DNA from 2 places in the Paenibacillus sp. GCM10027630 genome. Region 2 is predicted to be linked to the other one. Evidence: a T-box and tRNA genes for the amino acid it is inferred to sense, from the RefSeq annotation. Region 2 holds a T-box; the other holds one or more tRNA genes.
What was found. The T-box of region 2 lies ahead of leuS (leucine--tRNA ligase). A T-box ahead of a tRNA ligase gene usually reads a tRNA of that ligase, here a tRNA-Leu.
Positions count from the first base shown of each region.

Region 1: it has a tRNA-Leu gene. The T-box ahead of leuS (leucine--tRNA ligase) is inferred to sense a tRNA for this amino acid. The anticodon was not compared.

Region 1 covers NZ_JBHTGY010000052.1:38,841-47,694, reverse strand. The annotation lists gene miaB (tRNA (N6-isopentenyl adenosine(37)-C2)-methylthiotransferase MiaB) at 1-311, shown strand, start outside; gene ACFQ0C_RS24865 (YlbF/YmcA family competence regulator) at 396-791, shown strand; gene ACFQ0C_RS24860 (cytochrome P450) at 927-2,279, shown strand; gene ACFQ0C_RS24855 (L,D-transpeptidase) at 2,285-2,623, opposite strand; gene ACFQ0C_RS24850 (hypothetical protein) at 2,659-3,117, opposite strand; gene ACFQ0C_RS24845 (spore germination protein) at 3,269-3,505, shown strand; gene ACFQ0C_RS24840 (spore germination protein GerPB) at 3,507-3,713, shown strand; gene gerPC (spore germination protein GerPC) at 3,799-4,464, shown strand; partial or broken gene ACFQ0C_RS24830 (spore gernimation protein GerPD) at 4,461-4,634, shown strand; gene ACFQ0C_RS24825 (spore germination protein GerPE) at 4,712-5,083, shown strand; gene ACFQ0C_RS24820 (hypothetical protein) at 5,085-5,231, opposite strand; gene ACFQ0C_RS24815 (YqjF family protein) at 5,386-6,075, shown strand; tRNA gene ACFQ0C_RS24810 (tRNA-Leu) at 6,179-6,260, shown strand; gene ACFQ0C_RS24805 (hypothetical protein) at 6,601-6,858, shown strand; gene ACFQ0C_RS24800 (hypothetical protein) at 6,861-7,277, shown strand; gene ACFQ0C_RS24795 (MarR family winged helix-turn-helix transcriptional regulator) at 7,620-8,063, shown strand; gene ACFQ0C_RS24790 (hypothetical protein) at 8,591-8,854, shown strand, end outside.
Region 2 covers NZ_JBHTGY010000098.1:173,644-182,497, forward strand. The annotation lists gene ACFQ0C_RS38370 (homocysteine synthase) at 1-598, opposite strand, end outside; gene ACFQ0C_RS38375 (ComEA family DNA-binding protein) at 698-1,222, opposite strand; gene comER (late competence protein ComER) at 1,355-2,188, shown strand; gene leuS (leucine--tRNA ligase) at 2,259-4,709, opposite strand; T-box leader at 4,793-5,053, opposite strand; gene ACFQ0C_RS38390 (class I SAM-dependent DNA methyltransferase) at 5,366-6,160, opposite strand; gene ACFQ0C_RS38395 (CvfB family protein) at 6,229-7,143, opposite strand; gene rsfS (ribosome silencing factor) at 7,140-7,487, opposite strand; gene yqeK (bis(5'-nucleosyl)-tetraphosphatase (symmetrical) YqeK) at 7,578-8,162, opposite strand; gene ACFQ0C_RS38410 (nicotinate-nucleotide adenylyltransferase) at 8,152-8,739, opposite strand; gene yhbY (ribosome assembly RNA-binding protein YhbY) at 8,769-8,854, opposite strand, start outside.

The DNA of each region.
Region 1 (8,854 bases), on a different contig from region 2:
CACCTGCCGCAGATATGGCGGACGATGTGCCGATGGAAGTTAAGAAGAACAGGTTGTACCGTTTGAATGACATTTTGGGGCAGTTCAGCAAGGAATGTAACGATAATTATAAGGGACAGATTCTTGAGGTACTGGTTGAAGGTGAGAGTAAGAATAATGCGGAAGTTCTAGCAGGACGGACGCGTACGAATAAGCTCGTGCATTTAACGGGACCGAAGGAATTGATTGGCAAGGTCGTTCCTGTTAAAATAACGGATGCTCAAACCTGGTATATCAAGGGTGACTGGGTACCTGCAGCAGTAGCCAACTAATTCATACATTTCAAGGAGCGTGAGGAAGCAATGTCAGGAAACCATAATCATGACCATCATGATAATCATATGCAATGCAGCGATATGGAGCACTATACCAATACAGAAATGATCGTAAGAGAAGATATTTTATCAAAAGCCAAGGAATTAGCTGATCTAATCTCGACCTCAAATGAGGTACAATTTTTTCAAAAGGCTGAGGTTCAAATTTCATCTAATGATCAAATTCAAACGTTAATTAGCGCAATCAAAAAGAAACAAAAAGAAATTGTTGCTTTCGAATCGTTCCAAAATGCAAAAATGGTTGCTAAAATTGAAAAGGAAATTGAGGAGCTGCAGGATCAATTGGATTCGATACCTATTGTTAATGAGTTCCGTCAATCCCAAGAAGATATTAATTATTTGCTTCAGCTTGTCATGTCTGTAATCCGTGATACGGTTTCAGAAAAGGTGACTGTAGAATCTGGCGCTTCTGAATAGTCTATTTAAAATAAAAAAACTTATAAGCCGTCTTGCATCGGATTTTCGATGAGGGCGGTTTTTTAGCATTTTATGGTATAGAAATAAGAAAATAAAGGATACTAAATGCAGTGAAACACTTAGGAGGAAACAGCATTGGTAACCACTAAAACACCTGGTCCGAAAGGTTTGCCGATTACTGGTAATTTACTGGCTTTTCGTAAGGATCCGCTTGGATTTCTGATCAGAACACAGCAGGAATTCGGAGCTGTCGCACATATGCGATTTGGCCCGGCACGTCATTTGTATTTGATCAACGACCCGGTTCTTATTAAGGAAGTACTTGTAACAAAGCAAAAATCGTTCCAAAAGGCAAAAGGGCTGCAGATAGCGAAGGCGGTTGTTGGAGAAGGAGTGTTAACTAGTGAAGGAGATGCACATCTACGCCAACGCAGGCTGATGCAGCCATCTTTTCGCAAAGATCGTATAAGTAAGTATGCAGATTCTATGGTTGAGTTGACCTATGAGCTTCTAGAAGGCTGGAAGGATCAAACTGAGCGCTCTATAACGGACGATATGATGAAGCTGACTTTGAATATAATAACGCAGACGATGTTTGGCACAAGCTTGAAGGGTGGGTTGCATGATATAGGACAAGCGGTGGAAGTTGGGATGAAATATGTGAGCAGCAAAGCTTCTTCCATCTTTGACATCCCGGAGAGCATACCGACAAAGCGTAATTTGGAGTTTAAGCAGGCGGCCAAGAAGCTGGATGACATCATATTCGGAATCATAGAAGAGCGCAGAAACAATCCTGATACGAATGGTACCGCTGATGACCTGCTCTCCATGCTGCTTGCCGCTAAGGATGAAGAAGATGGAACAGGCATGACAGATCAACAGGTACGTGATGAAGTAATGACCATCTTCCTGGCAGGCCACGAAACTACAGGAAACACTCTTTCATGGACCTGGTACTTATTGTCAACTTATCCGGAAGTAGAATACAAATTGTGGCAGGAGCTTGATCAAGTGCTTGGGGGCAGGAAACCGACCATTGACGACCTTGGAAAGCTTGATTATTTGCAGCAGGTGATATGGGAATCTATGAGGCTGTATCCCGCTGTATGGGTAATAAACCGGGAGGCAACTGAGGAGGTCGAAATTGGAGAGCATAAGTTTAAGCCTGGCGATACTTTAATGATGAGTCAATTTGCTATGCATCGCAATCCGAAATACTATGACCACCCGGAGCAATTCATCCCGGAACGTTTTGCTGGCGGGGAACTATTGAAGCGAATTCCACAATTCGCGTACTTTCCTTTTGGTGGAGGTCCAAGGGTGTGTATTGGCAATAACTTTGCACTTATGGAGGCGGCTTTGATTTTAGCCACGATTGGCAGCCGGTATAAACTTAGCTTAGCACCTAATCACCCGGAGGTGGAGCCTGAGCCTCTCGTTACGATGCGGCCCAAGCTAGGCTTAAAGATGATCGTAGCGGCTAGATAAAGGGATCAGGCTCGGATGGTTACTTGTGTACCAATAGATACGAGTTTGGATAAAGTCAGGACATCCTCATTATACATACGAATGCAGCCGTGAGATACCTCGTGACCGACTGAAATAGGTGAGTTCGTTCCATGAATCCCATAGTGAGGCCGTGAAAGTCCCATCCAAAAGACGCCGAAAGGTCCTCCTGGATTTGGGACTTTATTAATGATCGTATAAATTCCGATTGGGGTCTTGGTTAATTCCTTTCCAATGCCTATTGGGAATCCTCGAATTACCTTATTGTCATCCAAAAGATAGAGCATTCGATCTGATAAATCAACAATGATCCGCCTCACGGTAATTCACTCCTTCTCAGAGAACTAAGTAATACTCAGTGTTATATATATCGAATGGAAACTTCCCGGTAGGCTTTGTTGAGCTTCTTTTTGCGGATTTTAATTTGCAGGCTACCTTCTTTATAAGTAGCCCTGGCTGTGCTCGGAACAACGAGGCAAGGAAGACGAATGAGCTGGTGTTTTTTATTGTCAAGCATTTCTTCAATTTTAATGAGATCCGTTCTAACCTTTACAACCGGATTGTTTTCATAAGATATAGGCGTTTTAACAATAACATGATAATGGGTTTCAAACACTTCTGCTTTACTTCGTACAATTTTCTTGACTCCCTGTTTGGGCATTGTTTTTTCAAGTATGTTTTGAACGTATTCTTCGATCCAGGATGTATCCTTCAATAAATCCATTTGTTTGCTAGTTGGCAATCCTGGCAGCTTACTGCCGAGCAACGTTTCAATTTCATGCCATTGAGACGGTTTGTTATTATTTTCTTTGTCGGCCATTATGCATCGCTCCTCTCCGCCCAGTTCTCTTTTATTTATATGTAAGGAGTCTCTTTGTTGATACAATAAGGAATTTTGATCCATGTATAAAGTAGCCTATGGGCGTATGCTGACATACACTAACCTATGAATGGAAAAAGGAGAAGTGTCTATGCCGTCAATTGTAGGTAACATCAAAGTAATAAGCGTAGGCAACGGTTCAATCGTACAAATAGGTGATGCTGTGCAGCTCTCGCCTTCCAGCAGTTCCAAAACATTTGCGGGAGCGGGATCATTTAACGTAGGTGATTTTGCGCACACGAACAATGCGATCAGCAGTACAATTACTAATGATCAAGACGAGGAGGATTTGGGCCAAACCAACGTTGGGAATCAGGGGGTCGTTTAGCATGAATTTAGTCGTTAATCAAAACATAGTGATACATCAGTTGAAGGTAAATAATGTAACGAACTCTTCGGTACTCCAGATTGGTACAGCCGGATTGATTAAACCTCTCTCTAATATATATAATTCCGGTGGTTACACGCAGCCAGCGGCTGAAAGCGACGCTTCGGCTTCAGTTGTTTCCCTCGTGCCTTTGCCTAAACCATCATAAGTTGAAGTAAACAACTGTATCGATAATTGGGCTAACACCCACTTCGCTTCCTTTGCATAGGATGGATGGAGGAGGTGCTGTGATTATGAATTTTTGGCAGCAATGGGCTCAATATATTCATCAAATGCAACGAGAGATGGAAGTGCAGTCTAGAAAGATTGTCGAAATGGAAAAATCTATAGTTACCTTGCAAACTTCCATGGTTGCTTTGCAGACGGAGATGAAAAGCTGGAAAGAGCAGAAACGGATTCATATTGATAAGGTGGAATATAAATTCGATCAATTGAAAGTGGAAAAGCTGGATGGAACCTTAAATATAGGGATAACACCGGGTGCCTTAGAGGATATAGCCGTGAACGGAAGCAGTGTAACTACGGAGGATGAGGCTGCTAAGGATGCGGATATAACGCAGATTGATTCGAAGATTAAATCAGGGGCGGAGCTGCCAAATGAGCTTGCCAGAGAATTGAAGATATATGTAGAGAAGCAGGTTCCCAAGCAATTGGGAGTGCTTCAAGCTCAATATGGTGAGCAGTTAGATTCATGGCATCAGAAAATGATTGTTGAAGATTTATTGAAACAAACGGATGCACGTATAGACTATTATTTACGTCAGATGACTCCCGGAGCGACTGATGATCAGTTATCTTCAATTCAGGATGCAGTGCTTTTTAGAACACAGAATGATATCAGAGCTGCGGTTGACAGCTATTATAATAAATTTATTACCAAGAAAGCGGGCGAATCATGAATATCCAAGTGACAAATAAAATGTTATCAGTTGGTGATGTAAGAATAATCGGGGTTTCGAGCTCGTCTGTTTTTTTGATTGGAGATACCGAGCAAATCATATGCTCTTCTATTTTTGATACACCTCCGGAACCTGTAATTGTCGGAGGTAATTTTTACTTGTCTCCTGAGGAAAAAAAGGAGGATAAGAAGGAAGAAAAGAATGAAGATAAGCAGGAAGATGGGGATGGGGATGAGGAAAAAAGCTCATGATCCGAGAATCCGTTGTGAGAGAAGTGAAAGTAAATACGGTATCGCTAGCATCTATATTGCAGGTCGGAGATAACAAGCTGATAAAACCTGTTTCCAAGGCATTGGCTGTTCAAAGAAACATATCCATGTTTAAGGGTGATGAGGGCAACTTTGATGATTTTGGTATTTTTTCAAGAGATCTTCCACTGCCATTAACAGAAAATGAGTCAGTCAAGGTTTCATTTAATAATAACTGCAGTAGAATTCAGGTTGGGGGAATTTTTGTAGATGGGATTGCGGCTGCTTCTGTTCTTCAAATTGGCAGCAATAAGAATATACAAGCCGAATCGCGTATTAAGCATATTCGGCAAGTTATTAATGGAGAGTAGATTAAGCATTGTTGTTCGGTTCATTCTCTTCTGCGTATGCGATAAGAACGATATTTTCATTGGCGTTAGCTCGTATGCGCTCCTCCAGCTGTTTAATTTCAGTTAAGATTTCCGGTGAAAGTTGAGCGACAGAATATTGAGGGATCATAGTATCCTCCTATACACATATTTACAACTATTTTGTCCATTTGTATGTTATGTTAAGCTTAATTACTTAAAAAATTAGAGAGGGGCGATAAGTAATGAGGCCTCCTTATTCTATTGACCATAGGCCGTGGCCTTTACCGAAAGGTTCTTGGTTAATGATGCAATCCTGGCTTGATTTGTTGTTCGCCCATTGGCCGGTACACTACGATCATCTGCGTGAGCTTGTTCCGCCAGGACTTAAGCTTGATACATTTGATGGCGATGCGTGGATTAGTATTGTACCATTTCGAATGAACTCCATTCGATTGCGCGGCTTGCCGCCAATTCCTTATACAAGTGCTTTTGCTGAGTTGAATGTAAGAACGTATGTTACGGTGGGGGACAAGCCAGGTGTCTATTTCTTTAGCTTGGATGCTGCAAACCGGTTAGCGGTCATGGCGGCAAGACGATTTTTTTATTTACCTTATTTTAATGCAAGTATGAAGCTGGAGGAAAGGAAAGGAGTCTATAATTATGTCAGCCATCGAACGGATAAGCGGGGAGCCTCAGTTTCGTATGAAGGTATTTACTCGCCAGTTTCGCCCGCATTCTACAGCAAACCTCAAACTTTTGAACATTGGTTAACTGAAAGATATTGCCTCTACAGTGTTGATAAGAAAAATCATATTTGGCGTGGAGAAATACATCACCTTCCTTGGACACTGCATGCTGCCGAAGCTGAATTTAAGATCAACACGATGGCTTCCGGTCAAGGAATTAGAGTTCTGGATACGAAACCGCTGCTTCATTTTTCCAAGCAGTTAGATGTACTAATATGGCCTATTTCCAGGGCAGGTAGTGAATAATGGGCTGCTGTATTTATTTGTCTGAAATTTTCAGGTGTAACGAGTTGCAATAAGGCAAGTACATATGGTATATTCAAATTCCGGTTGATTAATATCATATTTTGCGGTCGTGGTGGAACGGCAGACACGCCATCTTGAGGGGGTGGTGTCCCATGGACGTGCGGGTTCAAATCCCGCCGACCGCATATGGATTTAAAACGTGGAAACCCTTGGTACATAAGGGTTTTTGTTGTTTTTAGTTATCAGTAGTGAGTAGGATCGTCTACAGATTTCTTGATATTTGTCCTCCGCGGTAGCACGGTGGTAGCAATAAAATAGCAGCCACTTGAAGCTCTGATGAAGCTTCAATGGCTGCTATTGCTTTATCAGTTTCCTTATGTTGGAAGCGAAACAGGTACATCAAGATAGTAGCTGAACAGGGAAGCTTTAGCTGGTTGTTTGCATATAACCCCCACATTGTAAAAACTAGAAATTCATGGTAAAATCCATGGGTATATTGAACTATGGAAATAGGAGGATTTTACTATGAAGATTAAAAGGATTATAATTTCCATTGCGCTACTTTCACTCTCATTAACATCTGTATCGTATGCACACTCTGGAAGAACTGATTCTAGTGGTGGGCATAATTGTTCGGCTGCATCCGTTAAAAAAGATTATGTACTGGATACCATTACCATAATGGTGGAAGCAGTAGTTCATCAAGCGGAAACTCAAGCAGTTCAAAAACTGCCACACCAGTTCCAACACCATCTAAAGAAGTCATACCTACTGAACAAGTAAAAGTGATCAAACCTACATATGGTATATTTGTAAATGGAACATCAGTACCGAACTCTTCAATTAAATATCCTATCATTTCGTACAATGATATTACGTACTTTCCAATGACATTCAAATTCACACAAGCACTAGGAATCGAAACAGGATGGGATTCTGAAATTGGATTTGTTGTTCGTAAAACTTCAAACAAGGCAGGTAAACTTGAGTTTGATAATGGAACTTCATCAAATACTCTTTTTGCTAAGAATCCCGATTTTAATGTTTATGTAAATGATGCATGGATTGATAATGATAATGAAGAGTTTCCAATTTTGGTATTCAATGATATTACATACTTTCCCATGACTTGGCATTATGCTGTTGACGAATTGGGTCTTACTATTAAAAATGAAAATAATTCATTCTATATTTCAAAATGATAACTACCTTTATGGTAGTTGAAATTACCGTGGTAGCATCCATAAAATACAGGAAACATAAGGGGAAACGTCCAAAAGCCTTATAGGAGTAGGCTTTCGGACATTTGCGGATACATGAGGAAGTGCTATCCCTACATTGAGGGGGTGGTGTCCCATGGACGTGCGGGTTCAAATCCCGCCGACCGCATACCAAGTAAGAAGCCTTTTATCAAGGCTTTTTTCTTTTAGGTCAATCATTTGACTGGAATCGCCATTAATTACCTTTTCTATGTCTTGTCCTCCATGAAGGAGTTATTGTATATTTTAATTAGAATACTAACTATTGTAAGGAGTCAAATCGAAATGCCGGATAAATCTCCGATAATGTCTCGAATAGGCGTCATTTTCCTAACTTGGCAGAGATATTTACAAAAGCAGGTTGTACCTCATCAGATCACATTAAAGCAGCAGTATGTACTCCGAAAACTAGTTGAGAAAACGTCCTTAAACCCCTCACAAATTGCCGATATGCTTTACTGTGATCGTCCAACTGCAACCGTCATTATTAACAATATGGAGCGTCAGCACTGGGTAAAAAGGAGCAAGGATCCAAGTAATAAGAAAATGGTCAATATTGCGATTACTGAGGAGGGTCTTAAGAAGCAAGCATCCTTGAAACAAGCCTTTCAATCGGGGGAGGAGTTTGATCCGCTGTCTTGTTTTTCAGAGGAAGAGAAACGACAATTAGGCACACTGCTAAACAAGTTGTCCGAGCATCTAAAACAGATTAAGCATAACACGGAGTAAAACTTTCGTACTATAAATAGAGATCAAAACCGAAATCAGCGTTTGACGATGTCGATTCCTGCTTAGTACGCAGCTCAAATCTTGGCGATATCTTAAGAAGATAAATGACAGCGTACAAGACATGCTTTGAAGTCTTGAGCCCACCAAAACCTGCATTTATACAGCTTTTGACCGATTTATCAGCAGTTTTCTTGAATTCATGCAAAAGTGCATCTCTTTTATCATCCTTAGTGAAACCGGACCGTTTTTCAAGAAAATAACTGCGTTATCGCAGGTTTTTTCACTATAAAAATAAATGTGGTAGGAAATTAATGTAGATTTGCAGGATTTTCTATAGGCTGATGATTGATCGGAGGAGTGTAAAGCGCTGATTAAGTTTGATCTATAATTAGAATTCTAATAGTCAACGATGAATTATGAGTAAGTCGATTGGATTTTGCTAACATACATATCATGTGGAACTAATCGCCAAAGAGTGCGTCTTCCATAACGTTCACGAAATCGGTTAGAAAAGGAGAGTCTATCGAATGGCTGAATTAATCCATACAGGGCCTTTACCGCCTGATCGGGCGCGGCTTGTCGAGAACTTGGTTCAAAATATGATTTCGCTTCATCCCGGCATCGACGGATTAATCTTAACGGGCTCTATATGGAATCCGGACACTCAATTACCCCACTCGGACATTGATATTAATTGGCATGGCTCCAAAAACGATAGAATTCATGATTCTAGAATGAACCAGCATAGTATTTTTCAGGAAGCGGGAGTTACGATAGAGATGGCCCATTAT
Region 2 (8,854 bases):
CATGCTCGATTGGGCGGCACAGGTAAGGACTCGGGAATGTATTATCAATAATCAATGGAATGCCATTTTCATGAGCAATCGCAGCAACAGCAGCAATATCTAGCACATCGCCCTTCGGATTTCCAATGGATTCAGCATACAAAGCTTTCGTTTTCTCTGTAATGGCCTTACGGAAATTTTCCGGATCGGACGGATCGACAAAAGCTACTTTAATGCCAAGCTTAGGCAATGTTGTAGAAAATAAATTATATGTACCGCCATAGATGCTGGCTGCAGAAACGATCTCATCGCCTGCTTCCGCAATGTTCAAAATTGAGTAAGTAATAGCAGCTTGTCCTGATGCTGTAGCAAGTGCAGCCGGAGCTCCTTCCAAAGCAGCAACCCTTTTCTCAAATACATCTGTTGTAGGGTTCATCAGGCGTGTATAAATGTTCCCGAATTCCTTTAATGCAAATAAATTTGCGGCATGATCCGTATCACGGAAGCCGTATGAAGTCGTTTGGTATAACGGTACCGCACGCGACATTGTAGTTGGATCAATTTCTTGTCCTGCATGAACAGCTAATGTTTCTAAGCCAAGCTTACGTTCGTTCGTCATTGAAAAAAGCCTCCCTCATTTTTAGGAAAATTAAATTACAATAATTATCCATCCTATTTTCTCACATTTAGCCGGAAAACGAAAGCGCTTCTAATTCGGTTACGGATCTATTATAAGATAAGGCTTGATTTTGGCAAGCACCTTGTCTCCGATCCCCTTCACGTCAAGAAGCTGCTCGACTGTTTTGAACCGTCCCCCCAGCTGTTCCCGGTACACAATAATAGCTTTTGCTTTACTTTCCCCTATACCAGGAAGCGTTGTAAGTTGATCCATTGTAGCTTTATTTAAGTTCAATATACTTTCAGGCTTGAGTGATTCCTTCTTTATCGTTTCATTAGAAGCCTTCTTAGACAGATCAGGCGCCGGCTGCTTCGATTCGCTCTTCTCAGAGGCTGCTTGGGTCTGCTGACCGTCTTTTGCTAGACCATCTGTCACTACCTGCGGCTTGCTCTGCTTGGCAGCAGCTTGCTGTGCAAGCAGTTTAAGCATCTCCTCATCAGCTGACCTCCATTCAGAAGCCGTCTGCATAGAGCTCTGCCATATCGTATATCCGAACCACCCTGTCAGTGACACAACTACTCCCAATACTACTATCAGCATCTTGTTACCCCAGACATCTGACACTCGCAAAAATAAATTCCCTCCCTCGCTTTAAATTTGCAGCTGTTTCATCTTACATTTAAAGGAAATAAGTCATAATCACCTCGCTATCATCATAGGGATTAAGAAGGCTTCACTTATTCAGGAGGGATGGCCATGAGAGTTGGATTCATAGGCACTGGCAGCATGGGCAGTATACTCATAGAAGCGTTCATCCAATCCGGAGCTTTGAATCCGGAGCACATAGTGGCGACTAACCGAACAATCTCCAAAGTGGAACGATTGGCTGCAACTTATTCGGGCCTAAAGGTAGCCCGTTCCAATATAGACGTCGTCCGTGACTGCGATATTCTTTTTTTATGTGTCAAGCCTGTGGAATTTAAAGCCGTAATCGATGACATCAAAGATGAGGCTGCTCCGGAACAAATTATTGTATCCATTACGAGCCCCGTATTAATTCGGCAGCTAGAAGACCTACTAGGCAGTAAAATCGCCAAAATTATTCCGAGCATAACCAATTTTGTATTCAGCGGAGCTACACTTTGCGTCTACAGTGACCGGATGGCTGATGAGGACATTGAACGGCTGGAAAACCTGCTCTCCCATATCAGCGCACCTATCCGCATATCTGAGGAGAACACCCGTATTTCTTCCGATCTTTCCAGCTGCGGTCCTGCATTCCTAGCTTTTTTTATTCAAAAATTCATTGATGCTTCTGTTGAGGAGACCGGCATTTCGAGAGAGGAAGCTACTCAACTAGCAAGTGAAATGGCTCTTGGGACCGGAAAGCTATTGACCACAGGCGGCTTCACCCCGGAGTCTTTGCAAAAAAGCGTGGCAGTCCCCGGAGGAATAACAGCCGAAGGCCTCCATATGATGGAAAAAGAGCTGTGCGGATTGTTTAACAACCTGATCCACACAACTCATGCCAAATACGAAGAAGACTTGGAAAAGGTGGAGGCCCGGTTTTTCGGCACGAAGGTCGAATAACGTGATGCTTTCACGCTTTTCCTGTATGAACCGCCGCCCTGTATAGCAGCAGAGCGGTTATTTTTATTGATTACCCAACAACTATATTAACTAGCTTGCCTTTTACAGCAATGACTTTACGGACACTTTTGCCAGCCATCGCTTCTTGAACCTTATCCATGGCCAAAGCCAGTCCCTCTAAGGCAGCTTCATCCATATCTTTGGAAACTAGCGCACGTTCAACTATTTTCCCATTGACCTGCACCACGATTTCAACCTCGTTATCGACCGTCCAGGCCTCATCGAATGCCGGCCAAGCTTCATAAGTAACAGATTCCTCATGTCCCAGCTTCTCCCACAGCTCTTCAGCGATATGAGGGGCGATAGGGGAAAGCATTTGAACAAAGTCGTTCATGGCTTCTTTAGGCAGACGATCTGTTTTATAAGCCTCATTAATGAAAATCATCAACTGGCTGATTACGGTGTTGAAGCGAAGCGCTTCGTAATCTTCCGTAATTTTTTTGATTGTGCGGTGCCAGGTACGCTTGAATGCTTCACTGCCCAAAGTTTCATCGGCACTGATTTTGGCATTCAGTTGACCCTCATCACCAATGAACAATCTCCAAATCCGGCTTAAGAAGCGGTGAGTTCCTTCTACGCCATTCACATTCCAAGGTTTAGTAGCCTCTAACGGGCCCATAAACATTTCGTACATCCGCAGCGTATCCGCACCGAACTCATTCACGATCACGTCAGGGTTAATAACATTGCCGCGGGATTTACTCATTTTTTCGTTATTTTCACCCAGAATCATACCCTGATTAACCAGCTTGTAGAACGGCTCTTTGGTCGATACCACTCCCAGATCATATAGCACTTTGTGCCAGAAGCGCGCATACAGCAAGTGAAGCACCGCATGCTCGGCACCACCGATATACAAGTCAACCGGCAGCCATTTCTTCTGCAGCTCCTGAGAGCACAGCTCTTGATCGTTTTTCGGATCGATGAACCTCAAGTAGTACCAGCAGCTTCCAGCCCATTGCGGCATCGTATTCGTTTCACGACGCGCCTTCATGCCTGTTTCCGGATCGATCGTTTCAACCCACTCTGTAACGTTGGCGAGCGGCGACTCTCCTGTGCCTGAAGGTGCAATTTGGTCGACATCCGGCAGCAGCAATGGCAGCTGATCCACAGGTACAGTTTTCATAGTTCCGTCTTCCAAATGTAAAATTGGAATCGGCTCTCCCCAATAACGTTGACGACTGAACAACCAATCACGCAACCGGTAGGTTACTTTCCCTTGCCCTTTGTCATTGGCTTCCAGCCATTCAATCATTGCAGCAATCGCCTGCTCATTGTTCAATCCGTTCAACAAGCCTGAATTCACATGTTGTCCATCCCCTGCATAGGCTTCCTTGGCTACGTCTCCGCCTTGTACAACCTCGATGATGGCAATATCAAACTTCTTGGCAAACTCCCAGTCACGCTGATCGTGTGCAGGCACGGCCATAATCGCACCGGTACCGTACCCGGCAAGCACGTAATCAGCTACCCAGATCGGGGTTTTGGCGCCATTTACCGGATTCAGGGCATAAGCGCCTGTAAATACTCCGGATTTATCTTTGGCTAAATCTGTGCGCTCCAGATCGCTTTTACGTGCAGCCTGTTCCTGATATTCCTTAACCGCAGCAGCCTGCTCAGGCGATGTGATACGTTCAACCAGCTCATGCTCAGGGGCAATGACGCAGTAAGTAGCTCCGAACAATGTATCGGGACGAGTAGTAAATACCTTCAAGCCTTCGCCTTCGGTTCCCTCGATCTCGAATACAACCTCGGCTCCCTTCGACTTCCCGATCCAGTTGCGCTGCATATCCTTGATCGATTCAGACCAATCAAGCTCCTCTAAATCCTCCAAAAGCCGCTCTGCGTACTGTGTAATGCGCAGAACCCATTGACGCATTGGCTTGCGAATAACCGGATGGTTGCCACGCTCGCTTAAGCCGTTGATAACCTCTTCATTGGCAAGCACTGTTCCCAATGCCGGACACCAGTTCACAGCTACTTCATCGACATAAGCAAGTCCTTTATTATAAAGCTGGATAAAAATCCACTGAGTCCATTTGTAGTAGTCCGGGTCCGTCGTGCTGACCTCACGGTCCCAGTCATAAGAGAAGCCGAGCGATTTGATCTGACGGCGGAAATTATCAATGTTCTTAAATGTAATATCCCGCGGATGCTGCCCCGTATCAAGCGCATGCTGCTCGGCAGGCAAACCGAACGCATCCCATCCCATCGGATGAAGAACATTGTAGCCGCGCATTCTTTTGAACCGCGAAACGATGTCAGTTGCTGTATAGCCTTCAGGATGGCCTACATGCAATCCAGCTCCGGATGGGTATGGAAACATATCTAATGCGTAAAACTTCTTTTTGCTATCATCATCCAGCACTTTAAATGATTTATTATTTTCCCAATAAGCTTGCCATTTCGGTTCGATGACCAGCGGGCTATAGCCCTGCTGTTCTTTAACTTCTTGTGTCATTTCAGTTATGCCCCCTTATTTATTCAACAAATTCAAAAATCGATTCCTAGGCAACAAAAAAGCCCCTCATCGCTAGCGCAACGGCTAGGGACGAGAGGCGTGCTTCCCGTGGTACCACCCTAGTTAACTGCGGGCATGCTTTACCCGAGTTCACTCTTCCCCTTAACGCGGGGGATTCGATCCGGTTAGCGCTCTGCTTAGAAAGACTCAATCCTCTAAACAAGAAGCGTATTCACCATCTGGCTCCAAGACGAGTTCACTCTTACCATGTACCAGCTCTCACCGAACCGCTGGCTCTCTGAACAATGGGGACCCGAGCTACTACTTCTTTTCACTGCCGTTAGTCATGATATAAAGCGATTATATGTAAAAACAGGTAATCATGTCAAGTATCCTTCTATCACTAGAGCTGTGCGAGCGTTTTTTTGCAGCTTATTCAAGATTGGCATACAGGCGGATTGATTAAGGTCTGAATAATATGGAAAAAATGAATGTAACCACAGATCAACTAATCCATCCAACCTATCCCAGTATGCAGAGGTGTTCAACATGACAGGATTATTTAACGGTATTATTCTTTCCCTTCCGTTGTGGGGAGTTATACTGACCATCGTGAGTTTGATCCTAAAGCACTGAAATAGATCATTCGTGCAGAACTACTTTCGGGCTACGAAAAAAGCTCGCTGCGTCGTTTCCGTCACCGGCTTCCACAAAAAATCCGCGTAACAGTCAACCTCCCGGAATCCGGCTGCCAGCAGCTGATCCTTCAACCAATCGAGCGGATAAGCTCGCTGCACATGATACTCATCGATCCTACTGAATCGGTTCGACTCAGCAGCATCGATGCTTCCAGCACCAGCGGCATTATCTTTTGCAAAAATCGTAAGTGCATGCTCAATTTCACAACGCGCCAAATCCAGCTCACTCGTCCAAATATAGGCAATATCGTCTTCGTTAAGGAAAAACGGCTGCTCCTGTGCATACACCTTCAGCTGAAAAGGGGTATGAACGTCAAACACGAATACTCCTTCGTCCTTTAAACCGGAATAAGCTTGTACAAACGCTTGTGAGACATCGTCTTCCTCCAATAAATAATTGAAGCAATCACATAAGGAAATGACAGCATCCACCGGACGCATTAATTGCCAATCCCGTAAATCCTGCTGAAGCCAAGTCACCCCGCCCGCACCTGGAAACGGAAGGATCTGCTCCGCATCCAACGATTTGTTCTGCGCTACTGCCAACATATCCTCTGACAGGTCTATGCCATATACCTCATATCCCTGCTGCGCTAACGGAATGGCAATGCTGCCTGTACCGCATCCTAAATCGGCAATCGAGCGCGGCTGGCCGTGCTTATCCCAGCACTGACTTAAGAAGCCAAGCCACTCCTCATAAGGCATGTCCTCCATCAAACGATCATAATGATAGGCAAACAAATCATAAGCCATTGCTTTTCAGCAACCTTCCTGGTGAAATTTAGATAGGAGAAGACAAAAATTAAGTCCCTGACAGGGACTTAAGGTTGCTCCAGCTTTTCTTGATCCTGATTTACTTGATCCTGCTTAAGATGAGTCCAGCTTCCTTGCTGATAAACCAAGCCTTCCTTCATCAGCTTGCCAAGAGCCCGTTTAAAAGCAGACTTGCTGATTTGAAACCTTTGACTGATAACATCAGCAGGAGTTTCGTCAGAGTAGGGCATAGACCCATTAGGCCTGTCCCGCAATATAGCAAGGAGCCGCTCCGCATCTTCGTCACGTCCGACTTGCTTAGGTGCTCTCATAGAGCAGTTCACATTGCCGTCCTCGCGGATGAAGGTAACTCGTACTTCCACTTCCTCGCCTAAACGAAGAAGTCGAGTACGATCAGTATCATGAATCATCCCGATGAAGCCAAAGCCTACAACTCCACCTTCACAAACGACAAAAGTGCCCATTTGCAGCGGTTTATACACCCTTGCCAACACTTGTTTATTTTTCCACATGGCTGGCGCATCAAAACACAAAGGCTTCAATTCAGGCTCGCCCGCCACTTTGGCAATCAAACGCCCTTGACGATCGTGGCTCAATATTACGAATACCTTGTCGCCAACCTTAGGTCTTAGATCCTTTAGCTCAGGCTGTTCTTTGAAGGGCAGCAGCAGATTGCGTCCTAAGCCCATCTCGAGAAAAGCGCCGAACCTCGGATGAATATCAACCACTTCAAGCAATGCCACTTCTCCGAGCAAAATTAAAGGTTTGCGCATTGTTGCGGCCAAACGGTCCTCGGTATCATAATACAGAAACACTTCCACGTAATCCCCAATTTGAATCTCGCCCACTATTTCGCTGTAATGCAGAAGCACTTCCTGAGCTCCATCTGTCACATAGTAACCATTTGGAGTAATTTCTTTGGCGACTTCAAGCCTAAACAGCTTCCCGGCATCCAGCCTCATACCTGCTCAACCACTTTCGCATCGGACCAAAGACGCTCAATATTATAGTATTCCCTGTCATCGCGGTGGAACACATGAACGATAATGTCGCCCATATCAACCAACACCCAGCGCGCTGTATCCATGCCTTCCATCCCGCGGACTCGAACATCTTTCTCCTCAGCTTTTTTACGAACTGCTGTAGCGATGGCCTGCACCTGCGTCTCGGAATTTCCGTGACAAATAATAAAATAATCCGCAATCAAAGAAATACCTTGCAGATTTAAGGTAACGATATTCATTGCTTTTTTGTCGTCAGCCGCATCTACGATCATGGGCATCAATTTATCCGGGGTTATACTCATTCAATTTCCTCCTTGAGAGTCTACCCATAGAGTTTGTTCAAAAAGCTCTCTTTTGAACAAATTCTATAAGTGATCTTCTTCATAATCAGTTCAGCTGCCTGTTTGCTCTTGCTGTTTTAATTCGTTAATCAAGCCGTTACGGGCTAATATCGTTAACGGGTACACCTTTTTACCTTTTTCCAAAAGAAACAGGATCGTTCCATCAAATGCGGTAAGGAGCGCTCTCTCTATGCTATGTTCAGCGATTTCGCGGATATTATGCACGCCTGGAAAATCCCGTCCCGGCTCGATGTAATCAGCCAAACAGACAACCTTATCCAACAGGGTCATCTGCTCGCGTCCAGTAGTATGATAGCGTATCGCATCAAGTATTTCTTCATCGTCCATACCATAATCCCGCTCAGCTATAAACGCACCTGCATGCGCATGCCAAATCTCTTTGTCATAGTCAAGAAGATCTGCCGGCAAACCATTATTGCGTATAACATCAGCTTGATCATTAACCGGCCAATATTTGACGACATCATGCAGGATCGCAGCAGTATAAGCTTTATCCGGATCACATCCGTATTTGCGAGCTAATAGAACCGCCGCCTCCATTACACCTAACGTATGCTCCCATCGTTTGCCGGGCATTTGCGACTTCACCGCATCAATTAGCTGCTTACGGTCCATAAAATCCGTTCCCCTCAATATATTCATATACACGGTCAGGCACCAAATACTTAATACTTTTCCCTTCGGCTTTCCGCTGCCTTATAGCTGTTGAGGATAGCTCAATCTGCGGCATTTCTGCCAATTGTACCGCTGGCCGCAGCAATGCAGGCAGTGACTCCATTTCCAGCCTGTATCCCGGCCGTCCCAGTCCGATAAAGGAAATGAGCTTGACCAGCTCATCAATCTTAAACCATTTGGGCAAGTACTGAACCATATCTGCACCGATAATATAATAAAAATGAATGCCTGGGTACTCCCTGCGCAGCAAGCTTACCGTATCATATGTGTAGGAAACGCCGCCTTTTTTCAGTTCCATATCGAACGGACGAAAATGGGCTTGACCTTCAACAGCACGGCAGACCATATCCCATCTTTGCTGGCTGGTAGCTTTGGGGGCATGCTGTTTATGAGGCGGAACATTGGTCGGCATAAACCATACCTCATCCAATCCCTCATATTCATAAGCGCATTGAGCCGCAATCATGTGGCCTATATGGATCGGATCAAAGGTTCCTCCCATGATACCAACCTTCATCCTTGCACCTCTTTTTTACGATTTTGCCGTTAATTCGGCAGTACGATCGTCTTTTGGTCGCGGGACTCCTTATACAAGACAACTATTTTCCCAATAACCTGAACCAATTCCGCAC